One region of the Marinococcus halophilus genome, then DNA from elsewhere that is predicted to be linked to it. Evidence: a T-box and tRNA genes for the amino acid it is inferred to sense, from the RefSeq annotation. Region 1 holds a T-box; the other regions hold tRNA genes.
The links. A T-box is a leader RNA that pairs with one kind of tRNA and senses whether it is charged. The one in region 1 lies ahead of B5066_RS10215 (valine--tRNA ligase), so its partner is inferred to be a tRNA-Val.
Positions count from the first base shown of each region.

Region 2: it has a tRNA-Val gene. The T-box ahead of B5066_RS10215 (valine--tRNA ligase) is inferred to sense a tRNA for this amino acid. The anticodon was not compared.
Region 3: it has a tRNA-Val gene. The T-box ahead of B5066_RS10215 (valine--tRNA ligase) is inferred to sense a tRNA for this amino acid. The anticodon was not compared.

Region 1 covers NZ_FVZD01000006.1:819,863-824,053, forward strand. Annotated here, with positions in the region: gene hemL (glutamate-1-semialdehyde 2,1-aminomutase) at 1-1,218, shown strand, start outside; T-box leader at 1,268-1,482, shown strand; gene B5066_RS10215 (valine--tRNA ligase) at 1,523-4,162, shown strand.
Region 2 covers NZ_FVZD01000006.1:2,036,524-2,040,714, reverse strand. Annotated here, with positions in the region: rRNA gene B5066_RS16500 (23S ribosomal RNA) at 1-2,390, shown strand, start outside; rRNA gene rrf (5S ribosomal RNA) at 2,456-2,572, shown strand; tRNA gene B5066_RS16490 (tRNA-Asn) at 2,587-2,661, shown strand; tRNA gene B5066_RS16485 (tRNA-Ser) at 2,664-2,754, shown strand; tRNA gene B5066_RS16480 (tRNA-Glu) at 2,772-2,846, shown strand; tRNA gene B5066_RS16475 (tRNA-Val) at 2,852-2,927, shown strand; tRNA gene B5066_RS16470 (tRNA-Met) at 2,940-3,016, shown strand; tRNA gene B5066_RS16465 (tRNA-Asp) at 3,020-3,095, shown strand; tRNA gene B5066_RS16460 (tRNA-Phe) at 3,200-3,275, shown strand; tRNA gene B5066_RS16455 (tRNA-Thr) at 3,286-3,361, shown strand; tRNA gene B5066_RS16450 (tRNA-Tyr) at 3,367-3,451, shown strand; tRNA gene B5066_RS16445 (tRNA-Trp) at 3,459-3,532, shown strand; tRNA gene B5066_RS16440 (tRNA-His) at 3,557-3,632, shown strand; tRNA gene B5066_RS16435 (tRNA-Gln) at 3,643-3,717, shown strand; tRNA gene B5066_RS16430 (tRNA-Gly) at 3,721-3,795, shown strand; tRNA gene B5066_RS16425 (tRNA-Cys) at 3,830-3,904, shown strand; tRNA gene B5066_RS16420 (tRNA-Leu) at 3,928-4,017, shown strand; tRNA gene B5066_RS16415 (tRNA-Leu) at 4,032-4,117, shown strand.
Region 3 covers NZ_FVZD01000005.1:722,968-727,158, forward strand. Annotated here, with positions in the region: gene B5066_RS05985 (Tex family protein) at 1-2,121, shown strand, start outside; gene B5066_RS05990 (SprT family protein) at 2,179-2,628, shown strand; tRNA gene B5066_RS05995 (tRNA-Asn) at 2,798-2,872, shown strand; tRNA gene B5066_RS06000 (tRNA-Ser) at 2,875-2,965, shown strand; tRNA gene B5066_RS06005 (tRNA-Glu) at 2,974-3,048, shown strand; tRNA gene B5066_RS06010 (tRNA-Val) at 3,054-3,129, shown strand; tRNA gene B5066_RS06015 (tRNA-Asp) at 3,148-3,223, shown strand; tRNA gene B5066_RS06020 (tRNA-Gln) at 3,240-3,314, shown strand; tRNA gene B5066_RS06025 (tRNA-Leu) at 3,322-3,407, shown strand; tRNA gene B5066_RS06030 (tRNA-Leu) at 3,429-3,516, shown strand; tRNA gene B5066_RS06035 (tRNA-Arg) at 3,523-3,599, shown strand; tRNA gene B5066_RS06040 (tRNA-Pro) at 3,627-3,703, shown strand; tRNA gene B5066_RS06045 (tRNA-Gly) at 3,711-3,784, shown strand; tRNA gene B5066_RS06050 (tRNA-Ile) at 3,831-3,907, shown strand; partial or broken rRNA gene B5066_RS16890 (16S ribosomal RNA) at 4,111-4,191, shown strand, end outside.

The DNA of each region.
Region 1 (4,191 bases):
GGCCATCCGGCCGTTTATATGGACGAAGGCAAAGGTTCCCGCATTAAAGATATCGACGGAAACGAATACATTGACTATGTGATGTCCTGGGGACCGCTTCTTCTCGGGCATGCGAATGAACACGTGGTCGACAGCTTGAAGATCGTGGCTGAAAAGGGTACGAGCTTTGGAGCCTCGCACGTAACCGAAGCCGGCCTGGCAGAGCTTGTCGTTGACCGGGTACCATCTATTGAAGTAGTACGGATGGTAAATTCGGGCACGGAAGCGACCATGAGCGCTCTGCGCCTAGCCCGCGGATTTACCGGCCGGGATAAAATCGTGAAAATGGAAGGCTGTTACCACGGCCACGGGGATTCCCTTCTTATTCGAGCCGGCTCCGGTGTTGCTACGCTGGGGTTGCCGGACAGCCCGGGCGTCCCGGGCTCCATTGCCCAGAACACGCTGACGGTTCCGTACAACGATCTCGACAGCCTGCAAAAGGCATTCGACGAGTACGGTGACGAAATTGCCGGAGTTATCCTCGAGCCTGTTACCGGTAACATGGGCGTTGTCACCCCCGGAGAAGGGTTTTTGGAAGGCGTTCGTGACATTACGAACCAGTACGGAAGCCTGTTGATTTTTGATGAAGTTATGAGCGGCTTCCGGGTGGACTATAACAGTGCCCAGGGCCACTACGGCGTGACGCCTGATCTCACGTGCCTTGGAAAGGTCATTGGAGGCGGCCTTCCGGTGGGAGCCTACGGTGGCCGTGCCGATATTATGCAGCAGATTGCGCCGGACGGGCCTATCTATCAGGCAGGCACACTTTCCGGCAATCCACTGGCGATGACAGCCGGACTTGAAACGCTCAGGCAGGTGGACAAAAAAAGCTACGAAACGTTTCGTGCCCGTGCTGCCCAGCTTGAAGAAGGACTGAACCGAGCGGCTTCTAAACACGGTATCCCTCATCAAATTAACCGGGCCGGGGCAATGATCGGCTTGTTCTTTACCGATGAACCCGTTGTTGACTTTGCCTCTGCGAAAAAATCTGATTTAGGGATGTTCGCCCGTTATTTCCGTGGAATGATGGCAGAAGGCATCTCGCTTCCGCCTTCGCAGTTCGAAGGGCTGTTTTTATCGACAGAGCACAGTGAAGAAGACATCGAGCGGACCATTGATGCGGCTGACCGCGTCTTTGCAAGCCTGGCTGCAAATAAAGAACACGGGGAAGACAGTTGACGCATGGGTCTTCGTTTCGTAAAATAAAGACACTAAAGCAATATTAATAATAAAAGCAGAAACAGGGAGGAGTACGCACGCAGGTTCGTTGTACAGAAAAAGAATCCAGGGCTGAGAGATTCTTTAACAACCCGTGCGGAAAGTCGCCCTCGAGCTTCTTTTCTGAACGCATACAGTAAGAAAAGACGGTAACCGCCGTTATGGGAAAGTGCCTGCTTGGCAGCGGGTATTAAGGTGGTACCGCGAAAACTCTTCGTCCTTACTAGGGATGAGGAGTTTTTTTATGAGAAGAAAGGGGATTTGTATGGGAAAACAAGAAATGGAAATGGCGAAAAAGTATGATCCAAAAGAAACAGAGAACCGCTGGTATGAGTTTTGGAAAGAAACCGGCCAATTTGAAGCAGGCCAGACAGATGGCACCCCGTATACTATCGTTATTCCGCCGCCGAATGTGACCGGCCGGCTTCACCTCGGCCATGCGTGGGATACAACACTTCAAGATATTTTAATCCGCATGAAACGCATGCAGGGCTATGATGCTTTATGGCTCCCGGGGATGGACCATGCTGGTATCGCCACCCAGTCCAAAGTCGAGGCGCAGCTGAAGGAAGAAGGCACAAGCCGATATGAGCTCGGGCGGGAAGCGTTCCTCGAAAAAACGTGGGGGTGGAAAGAAGAATATGCAGATTTCATCCGCAGCCAGTGGGCCAAGCTCGGGCTGTCACTCGACTATTCGAGAGAGCGGTTCACGCTTGATAAAGGCCTGTCGGAAGCGGTGCGGGAAGTGTTTGTTTCATTGTATGAAAGAGACCTTATCTACCGGGGTGAATACATTATCAACTGGGACCCTGAAACGCAGACGGCACTTTCAGATATTGAAGTGGAATACAAAGAAGTACAGGGTCACTTTTACCATATGCGTTACCCGGTTAAAGGCGAAAACACCTCGATCGAAGTAGCGACGACCCGGCCGGAAACAATGCTCGGCGATACGGCAGTAGCCGTACACCCAGAGGACGGTCGTTATAAACACCTTATTGGTAAGACAGCCGTGCTCCCCGTGATTGGAAGAGAAATTCCGATCATCGCAGATGACTATGTAGACATGGATTTTGGTTCAGGGGCAGTGAAAATTACGCCTGCGCATGATCCGAATGATTTTGAAATGGGCAACCGCCATGATCTGCCGCGCGTGCTTGTGATGAATGAAGACGGCAGCATGAATGAAAATGCCGGCGTCTACGAAGGCATGGACCGCTTTGCCTGTCGTCGGCAGCTGACGAAGGATTTAAAGGCAGAGGGCATTCTGTTTGATATTGAAGAACATATGCACTCTGTCGGCCATTCCGAACGGAGCGGCGCCGTAGTTGAACCGTATCTTTCCACGCAGTGGTTTGTAAATATGGGGCCGCTTGCGGACCAGGCCGTAGAACTTCAGAAGAAGGAAGAAAAAGTCACCTTTGTGCCGGAACGCTTCGAAAAAACGTATCTGCAGTGGATGGAAAATATCCGGGACTGGTGTATTTCCCGACAGCTGTGGTGGGGGCACCGTATCCCGGCCTGGTATCATAAAGAAACAGGTGAAATTTATGTCGGGCGCACGGCACCGGAAAACCCAGAAGAGTGGAAGCAGGATGAGGACGTGCTTGATACCTGGTTCAGTTCGGCTTTATGGCCGTTTTCCACTATGGGCTGGCCGGAAAAAAGCACAGACTATACGCGCTATTACCCAACCAGTGCGCTTGTCACCGGCTACGATATTATTTTCTTCTGGGTGTCGCGGATGATTTTTCAGGGGCTGGAATTTACCGGAGAACGCCCGTTTGAGGACGTGCTTATTCACGGCCTGGTACGTGACAGCGAAGGACGGAAAATGAGTAAATCCCTCGGCAACGGGGTGGACCCGATGGATGTTATCGATCAGTACGGGGCGGACGCTCTGCGTTTTCTGCTCGCTACAGGCACAACGCCGGGCAATGATATTCGTTTCCAGTGGGAAAAAGTAGAGGCCAACTGGAATTTTGGCAATAAAATTTGGAACGCCGCCCGGTTTACGCTGATGAATGTGGAAGGGGTAACGGCAGAAGACATCGAGCTCAAAGGCACAAAAACGGTAGCAGATCGCTGGATTTTACACCGGCTGCAGGAAACAAAACAGAACGCCACCCAGCTGATGGAAAAATATGAGTTTGGCGAAGCCGGAAGGACGCTTTATAACTTTATTTGGGATGACCTCTGCGACTGGTATATCGAAATGGCTAAACTTCCACTGTACGGCGAAGCCGAACAGCCGAAACAAATGGCCCAGTCCGTGCTTGTTCATGTATTCGACCAGACGATGCGCATGCTTCACCCGATGATGCCATTTATTACAGAAGAAATTTGGCAGCACCTTCCTCACGAAGGGACGTCGATCATGAGTGCTTCCTGGCCGACAGCAGACCCTCAGCTGTTTGATGAGGAAGCGGTACGTGATATGGAATTAATTCAGGAGGTTATTCGTTCAGTCCGGAATACACGGGCGGAAATGAATGTTCCACCGAGTAAAGCAGTGCCGATGAGCCTGAAGCCGTCCAGCAGCCAGGTCTTGGAACGAATCGAACGGAGCCGGGACTATATTGTACGGTTCGGAAACCCGGAGACATTGACTATTGATGCGGCACTGGAAGCTCCGGAAAAGTCCATTTCTCACGTTCTGAGCGGGGCAGAAATCTTTCTGCCGCTCGAAGGCTTGATTAACGTAGATGAAGAAATAGAGCGTCTGCAGCGGGAAAAAGACAAGCTCGATAAAGAAGTGGAACGGGTGACCAAAAAGCTGAACAACGAAGGATTTGTCAGCAAAGCTCCTGCCCACGTTGTTGAAGAAGAAAAAGAAAAACAAAAAGATTATGAACAAAAAAGAGAAAAAGTAACGGCCAGAATGAAAGAACTGCAAAAAAGCTAAGCAGCAACCGGCTCCCGGCCAGGGGGCCT
Region 2 (4,191 bases), 1.2 Mb from region 1:
GATCCTGAAACCGTGTGCCTACAAGAAGTCGGAGCCCGTTAAGGGGTGACGGCGTGCCTTTTGTAGAATGAACCGGCGAGTTACGCTCGTCTGCAAGGTTAAGCCGCAAAGGCGGAGCCGCAGCGAAAGCGAGTCTGAAGAGGGCGATCAAGTAGGCGGGCGTAGACCCGAAACCAGGTGATCTACCCATGACCAGGGTGAAGGCCAGGTAACACTGGCTGGAGGCCCGAACCCACGCAAGTTGAAAATTGCGGGGATGAGTCGTGGGTAGCGGTGAAATGCCAATCGAACCTGGAGATAGCTGGTTCTCCCCGAAATAGCTTTAGGGCTAGCCTCGGGTACGAGAGTCCTGGAGGTAGAGCACTGATTGGACGAGGGGTCCTTCCCGGATTACCGAATTCAGTCAAACTCCGAATGCCAGTGACTTGCTGCCCGGGAGTCAGACGGCGAGTGCTAAGATCCGTCGTCGAGAGGGAAACAGCCCAGACCACCGGCTAAGGTCCCTAAGTCTGCGTTAAGTGGAAAAGGATGTGGAGTTGCTTAGACAACTAGGATGTTGGCTTAGAAGCAGCCATCATTGAAAGAGTGCGTAATAGCTCACTAGTCGAGTGACTCTGCGCCGACAATGTACCGGGGCTAAACGCAGCACCGAAGCCGTGGACTCTCCCGCATGGGAGAGATGGTAGGGGAGCGTTCTAGGGGCCCCGAAGCCGGACCGTGAGGACCGGTGGAGCGCCTGGAAGTGAGAATGCCGGTATGAGTAGCGAAAAGAAGGGTGAGAATCCCTTCCGTCGAAAACCCAAGGTTTCCTGAGGAAGGCTCGTCCGCTCAGGGTTAGTCGGGTCCTAAGCCGAGGCCGATAGGCGTAGGCGATGGAAAACAGGTTGATATTCCTGTACCACCTCCGTTCCATTTGAGTGATGGGGGGACGCAGGCAGGCACGGCCGCGCGCTAATGGACATGCGCGTTGAAGCTGGCAAGGCCGGGGGAGCGGCAAATCCCTCCCCCAGACGGCCAAGCGGTGACCAGGAGGGCCCTACGGGGCCCGAAGGGCCGGCACCTACCCTGCCAAGAAAAGCCTCTAGCGAGGAACGTGGTGCCCGTACCGTAAACCGACACAGGTAGGTGGGATGAGTATTCTAAGACGCGCGGGAAAACTCTCGTTAAGGAACTCGGCAAAAGGACCCCGTAACTTCGGGAGAAGGGGTGCTCCCCGGGGTGCATAGCCCCAGGGAGCCGCAGTGAAAGGGCCCAAGCGACTGTTTATCAAAAACACAGGTCTCTGCGAAGCCGTAAGGCGAAGTATAGGGGCTGACACCTGCCCGGTGCTGGAAGGTTAAGAGGAGGCGTTATCCCCCTCCGGGGGGAGAAGCGCCGAATTGAAGCCCCAGTAAACGGCGGCCGTAACTATAACGGTCCTAAGGTAGCGAAATTCCTTGTCGGGTAAGTTCCGACCCGCACGAAAGGTGCAACGACTTGGGCACTGTCTCAACGAGAGACCCGGTGAAATTATAATACCTGTGAAGATGCAGGTTCCCCGCGACAGGACGGAAAGACCCCATGGAGCTTTACTGTAGCTTGACATTGGATGTGGGTACCACTTGTACAGGATAGGTAGGAGCCATCGAATCCGGACCGCCAGGTTCGGAGGAGGCGCTGGTGGGATACTACCCTGGTGGTATCGACATTCTAACCGCAGGCCGTGATCCGGCCTCGGGACCGTGTCAGGTGGGCAGTTTGACTGGGGCGGTCGCCTCCCAAACAGTAACGGAGGCGCCCAATGGTTCCCTCAGAATGGTCGGACATCATTCGCAGAGTGCAAAGGCACAAGGGAGCTTGACTGCGAGACCCACAAGTCGAGCAGGGACGAAAGTCGGGCTTAGTGATCCGGCGGCACCGCATGGAAGGGCCGTCGCTCAACGGATAAAAGCTACCCTGGGGATAACAGGCTAATCTCTCCCAAGAGTTCACATCGACGGGGAGGTTTGGCACCTCGATGTCGGCTCATCGCATCCTGGGGCTGAAGTAGGTCCCAAGGGTTGGGCTGTTCGCCCATTAAAGCGGTACGCGAGCTGGGTTCAGAACGTCGTGAGACAGTTCGGTCCCTATCCGTCGCGGGCGCAGGAAAGGTGAAAGGAGCTGTCCTTAGTACGAGAGGACCGGGATGGACACACCGCTGGTGTACCAGTTGTTCCGCCAGGAGCACTGCTGGGTAGCTACGTGTGGACGGGATAAGTGCTGAAAGCATCTAAGCATGAAGCCCCCCTTAAGATGACCTTTCCCCTCTACGGAGATAAGACCCCTTGGAGATGACGAGGTAGATAGGTCCGGCGTGGACGCATGGCGACATGTGCAGCGGACGGATACTAATCGGTCGAAGTCTTATCCACGCTCAGCACGATACGCGGCGGTGGCCGCGGTCTCGGTATTTGGTTGTCAGGGCCCGACGGGCCGGTCCGGTGGCAACAGCGAAGAGGTCCCACCCGTTCCCATGCCGAACACGGAAGTTAAGCTCTTCAGCGTTGATGATAGCCGGGGGCTCTCCCCCCGTGAAAGTAGATCGCTGCCGGGCTTTTTTTATTATATTCCGCAGTAGCTCAGTGGTAGAGCAATCGGCTGTTAACCGATTGGTCGCAGGTTCGAATCCTGCCTGCGGAGCCACTGGAGAGCTGTCCGAGTGGCCGAAGGAGCACGATTGGAAATCGTGTAGGCGGCATTCCCGTCTCGAGGGTTCGAATCCCTCGCTCTCCGCCATACATATTTATTTCAGAGGCCCGTTGGTCAAGTGGTTAAGACACCGCCCTTTCACGGCGGTAACACGGGTTCGAATCCCGTACGGGTCACCATTTACGGAGGATTAGCTCAGCTGGGAGAGCACCTGCCTTACAAGCAGGGGGTCGGCAGTTCGATCCTGTCATCCTCCACCATATATTTTATATCGCGGGGTAGAGCAGTCTGGTAGCTCGTCGGGCTCATAACCCGGAGGTCGTCGGTTCAAATCCGTCCCCCGCAACCAAAAGGGCCTGTGGTGTAGTGGTTAACATGCCTGCCTGTCACGCAGGAGATCGCGGGTTCAAATCCCGTCAGGCCCGCCATTTTACCTTTATTCGTATTGACAAACAAAATGAATAAGGTATAATTTCAGTTGTCTATTCCGAATTGCTTCATTGAATCAATTTATGGCAACAATATCTAATGTGGCTCGATAGCTCAGTCGGTAGAGCAGTGGACTGAAAATCCTCGTGTCGGCGGTTCGATTCCGTCTCGAGCCACCATTCAAAAAACGCCGGTCTAGCTCAATTGGTAGAGCAACTGACTTGTAATCAGTAGGTTGGGGGTTCAAGTCCTCTGGCCGGCACCATATGTGGAGGGGTAGCGAAGTTGGCCAAACGCGGCGGACTGTAAATCCGCTCCTTCGGGTTCGGCGGTTCGAATCCGTCCCCCTCCACCACTTATACAGGGGTATAGTTTAATGGCAAAACAGCGGTCTCCAAAACCGCCAATGTGGGTTCGATTCCTACTACCCCTGCCATTTTTAATGTGTTATGTTCACATGGCGGTTGTGGCGAAGTGGTTAACGCACCGGATTGTGGTTCCGGCACGCGTGGGTTCAATTCCCACCAATCGCCCCATATTGGATAATGGGCTATAGCCAAGCGGTAAGGCATCGGGTTTTGGTCCCGTGATGCGCTGGTTCGAATCCAGCTAGCCCAGCCAATTGCGGAAGTAGTTCAGTGGTAGAACACCACCTTGCCAAGGTGGGGGTCGCGGGTTCGAATCCCGTCTTCCGCTCCATTATTAACATAAGCATTAAGCCATTCTCTGGAATGGCGGTATAGCCAAGTGGTAAGGCACGGGTCTGCAAAACCCTTATCCCCCGGTTCGAATCCGGGTACCGCCTCCATTATTAAAGAGAAGCAAACGCCTGCCGGGGTGGTGGAATTGGTAGACACACAGGACTTAAAATCCTGCGGTTGGTCATCAACCGTGCCGGTTCGAGTCCGGCCCTCGGTACCATTTTTTAGTTGAACGGCGAAGTGGCGGAACCGGTAGACGCGCTTGACTCAAAATCAAGTGTCCTCTGGACGTGTGGGTTCGAGTCCCACCTTCGCTACCATTTAACGAGCCAGGAAAACGTTTCTAGAGAGAAGCGTTATTTTTATGTTTAATTTTAAATGCGAAAGCTGGATA
Region 3 (4,191 bases), on a different contig from region 1:
TCTAATCTTCAAATACGGGAAAAACATGTCACAAACATTATACATATGATTGAAGAGGGCAACACGGTACCTTTCATTGCCCGTTATCGTAAAGAACAGACAGGCGCCTCGGACGAAACAGTCATTCGGGACGTTCAACAGGCCTGGAATTATGCGAATCAGTTAGCAGAGCGTAAAGAAGAAGTACTGCGGCTGATTGATAAACAGGAAAAGTTAACGCCGGAGTTAAAAAAATCTATCAACGAAGCCGTGCAGCTTCAAGAAGTGGAAGACTTATACCGCCCCTACAAACAGAAAAGAAGAACGAAAGCAACAACAGCAAAAGAGAAAGGGCTTGCCCCGTTAGCGGAATGGCTTATGGACCAGCCGAAAGAAGGCATGCCGGAGGAAAAAGCGCAGGCTTATGTTAATGAAGAGGCGGGAGTAGTGGACGAAGCAGCAGCACTTGAAGGTGCAAGACATATTATTTCTGAACAGATTGCCGACGATGCTGATATTCGCCGCAGCGTCCGTGAGCTCAGCTATAAACAAGGCAGGCTTCATTCAGCAGCCAAAGATGAAAAGAAAGATGAACGCGGCATTTACAGCATGTACTACGATCATGAAGAAGCGCTAGCCAAGGCCCCGTCTCACCGGGTATTGGCCATGAACCGCGGGGAAAGTGAAGGTATCCTGAAGATCTCCCTTCAAGCGCCGGAAGAAAGAATTTTATCCGCTATAGAGAAAAAGGTAGTAAAGCGCTTTGGCTCACCTGTTGTTCCTCAGCTGAACGAAGCGATCGAAGACAGCTATAAACGTTTGATCGGACCGGCAGTGGAACGGGAGCTGAGAAAAGCTAAAACAGAGGAAGCAGAAACTCAGGCCATCTCCGTATTTTCCGAAAATCTTCGTAATCTCCTGCTGCAGCCTCCGATGAAGGGGAAAATCGTACTGGGCGTAGATCCAGCTTACCGTACCGGCTGCAAGCTGTCAGTCGTAGACGGAAATGGAAGACTGCTTGAGGTGGGAGTGATCTATCCGGTTCCGCCAAGAAATAAAGTAACTGAAGCAAAGGAAACGGTGTTCGCCTTAATTGAAAAGCACGAAATACAGGTGATAGCTATTGGCAACGGGACAGCTTCGAGGGAAACGGAAGAGTTTATCGCCAGAGTCGTTGAGGAGACGAAGGCGGATGTTTCATATATTATTGTAAACGAGGCTGGAGCGAGTGTTTATTCTGCTTCAGAGGTCGCGCGTGAAGAATTTCCGGAACTGCAGGTAGAAGAGCGCAGTGCTGCTTCTATTGCCCGCAGGCTTCAGGATCCTCTGGCAGAACTCGTGAAAATAGATCCGAAGTCCATCGGGGTCGGCCAGTACCAGCATGACGTTTCGCAGGCTAAATTAAATGAGTCGCTGACATTTGTGGTGGAAACGGCAGTGAACCAGGTAGGAGTAGATGTTAACAGTGCTTCGGGCAGCCTGCTTCAATACGTGGCGGGTCTTTCCAAGGCAGTCGCAAACAATGTGATCAAGCAGCGAGAGGAGCTTAAAGGATTTACGAGCCGGAAGGAGCTGCAGAAGGTTCCGAGACTTGGGGCGAAAACATACGAACAGGCAGCAGGCTTTTTGCGGGTACCGGAGTCGGCAAACCCATTCGATCGTACGGCCATTCATCCGGAGAGCTATCAGACAGCAGAGCGTCTGCTCAGCTACCTGAAGCTTGAAGCAGTGCAGGCGGGCACAAAAGAAATGAAAGAGGCTCTGGAAAACCAACAGGTATCTCAGTTGGCTGAAGCACTTGAAGTAGGCGTTCCTACACTGCAGGATATTATTGAGGATTTAAAGAGACCGAACCGGGACCCTCGTGATACATTTTCGAAACCGCTTCTGAAAAAAGGCATTATGACCCTTGATGATCTGGAAAAGGGCATGGAGCTTCAGGGGACGGTCCGTAACGTAGTAGATTTTGGGGCATTCATTGATGTAGGTGTCAAAGAAGATGGGCTTGTGCATATTTCCAAGCTTGCCAATCGTTTCATCAAACATCCGATGGAGGTGGTGTCGGTAGGAGAAATAGTTACGGTTTGGGTGGAAGATATTGATCAGAAGCGGGGACGGGTAGCATTAACGATGGTAAACTAAGTCTAGACTGGAGAAGCAGAGGGCCGCGTGCCTTCTGTTTTTTAAAGGAGGCAGACAATGTCTGATGAAGAACTGACAGCTTTAACGAAGCGAATATCACTAGAAGAATTTAAAAAGCCTTTTAAGCATAGTGCATCGTTTAACCGAAGGCTGCGGACTACGGGAGGGAGGTATGTGCTTGCTACAGGAAATATTGAAGTGAACCCAAAGTCGATGGAAAGTTATGGCCTGCAGGAAGTAATTAATATTGTAAAACATGAATTATGCCATTATCATTTACACTTGGAAGGGAGAGGGTATAAGCATAAAGACAACGACTTCCGGACACTGCTGAAGTATGTGGGGGGAGTTAGGCACTGCCGCTCTTTGGAACAATACCGGGTAAAGCAGAAAAAACGTTATCGGTACGCCTGCAGAAATTGCCAAATTTCATTTGAAAGAGCGAGGCAGTTGGACACGCGAAGATACGTTTGCGCAGCCTGCAAAGGAACATTAAAAAAAATATAGAAAAACCTTGACCAGCGTTTTTTCGATGTGATACATTATAAAAGTCGCTTGAGAGAGGGCGCTTCAAAAAGTGGCAAAAAAAGCTTTAAATTCCCTTTCAAAAGCGTATTGACATTACATAATAGATCTTGTAGAATTTTCTTTGTCTCAAAAAAAGAAATGCTCACATTCCGCAGTAGCTCAGTGGTAGAGCAATCGGCTGTTAACCGATTGGTCGCAGGTTCGAATCCTGCCTGCGGAGCCATTGGAGAAGTACCCAAGTGGCTGAAGGGACTCCCCTGCTAAGGGAGTAGGTCGTGTAAACGGCGCGAGGGTTCAAATCCCTCCTTCTCCGCCATTTACTCTGGCCCGTTGGTCAAGTGGTTAAGACACCGCCCTTTCACGGCGGTAACACGGGTTCGAATCCCGTACGGGTCACCATTTACGGAGGATTAGCTCAGCTGGGAGAGCACCTGCCTTACAAGCAGGGGGTCGGCAGTTCGATCCTGTCATCCTCCACCATTTTCATTATATACTTTAGGGCCTGTGGTGTAGTGGTTAACATGCCTGCCTGTCACGCAGGAGATCGCGGGTTCAAATCCCGTCAGGCCCGCCATTTTTACCCAATACATTGGGCCATAGCCAAGCGGTAAGGCATCGGGTTTTGGTCCCGTGATGCGCTGGTTCGAATCCAGCTGGCCCAGCCAACAACACGCGGGTGTGGCGGAATCGGCAGACGCGCTAGATTTAGGATCTAGTGTCCTTGTGACGTGGGGGTTCAAGTCCCTTCACCCGCACCATTATATAAATTATCGGTGTACGCGGTCGTGGCGGAATCGGCAGACGCGCTAGGTTGAGGGCCTAGTGGGAGTTTATCCCGTGGAGGTTCAAGTCCTCTCGACCGCACCATAATATGCGCCTGTAGCTCAGTTGGATAGAGCGTCTGACTACGGATCAGAAGGCCAGGGGTTCAAGTCCTCTCAGGCGCACCATTTACTTATATTTTTCAGCAGCATCTGCGGGAAGTAGCTCAGCTTGGTAGAGCACTTGGTTTGGGACCAAGGGGTCGCAGGTTCGAATCCTGTCTTCCCGACCATGTATTTGCGGGTGTAGTTTAGTGGTAAAACCTCAGCCTTCCAAGCTGATGTCGTGGGTTCGATTCCCATCACCCGCTCCATTACTACAAAAAAATAAATAATTCTAAGTTATTTTTTTGTGCCTGTGGGCCTGTAGCTCAGTTGGTCAGAGCGCACGCCTGATAAGCGTGAGGTCGGTGGTTCAAGTCCACTCAGGCCCACCATTATTTCCATTGACATTTAGTTGTTTAAAGGTTATAATATATTTGTCACTTTAAAAAGTGTTGACAGTTAAAACACACCGTGTTAAATTGTTTAAGTTGCTTTTTTGAGCGACAGATCGTTCTTTGAAAAGGAAAGACAAGCCAGAGCCCCAATCAAAAGCAACACTTTTTTAGGGCATCACTGATGCCACAGCATCAAACTTTTTACGGAGAGTTTGATCCTGGCTCAGGACGAACGCTGGCGGCGTGCCTAATACATGCAAGTCGAGCGCGGGAAGCCGGCG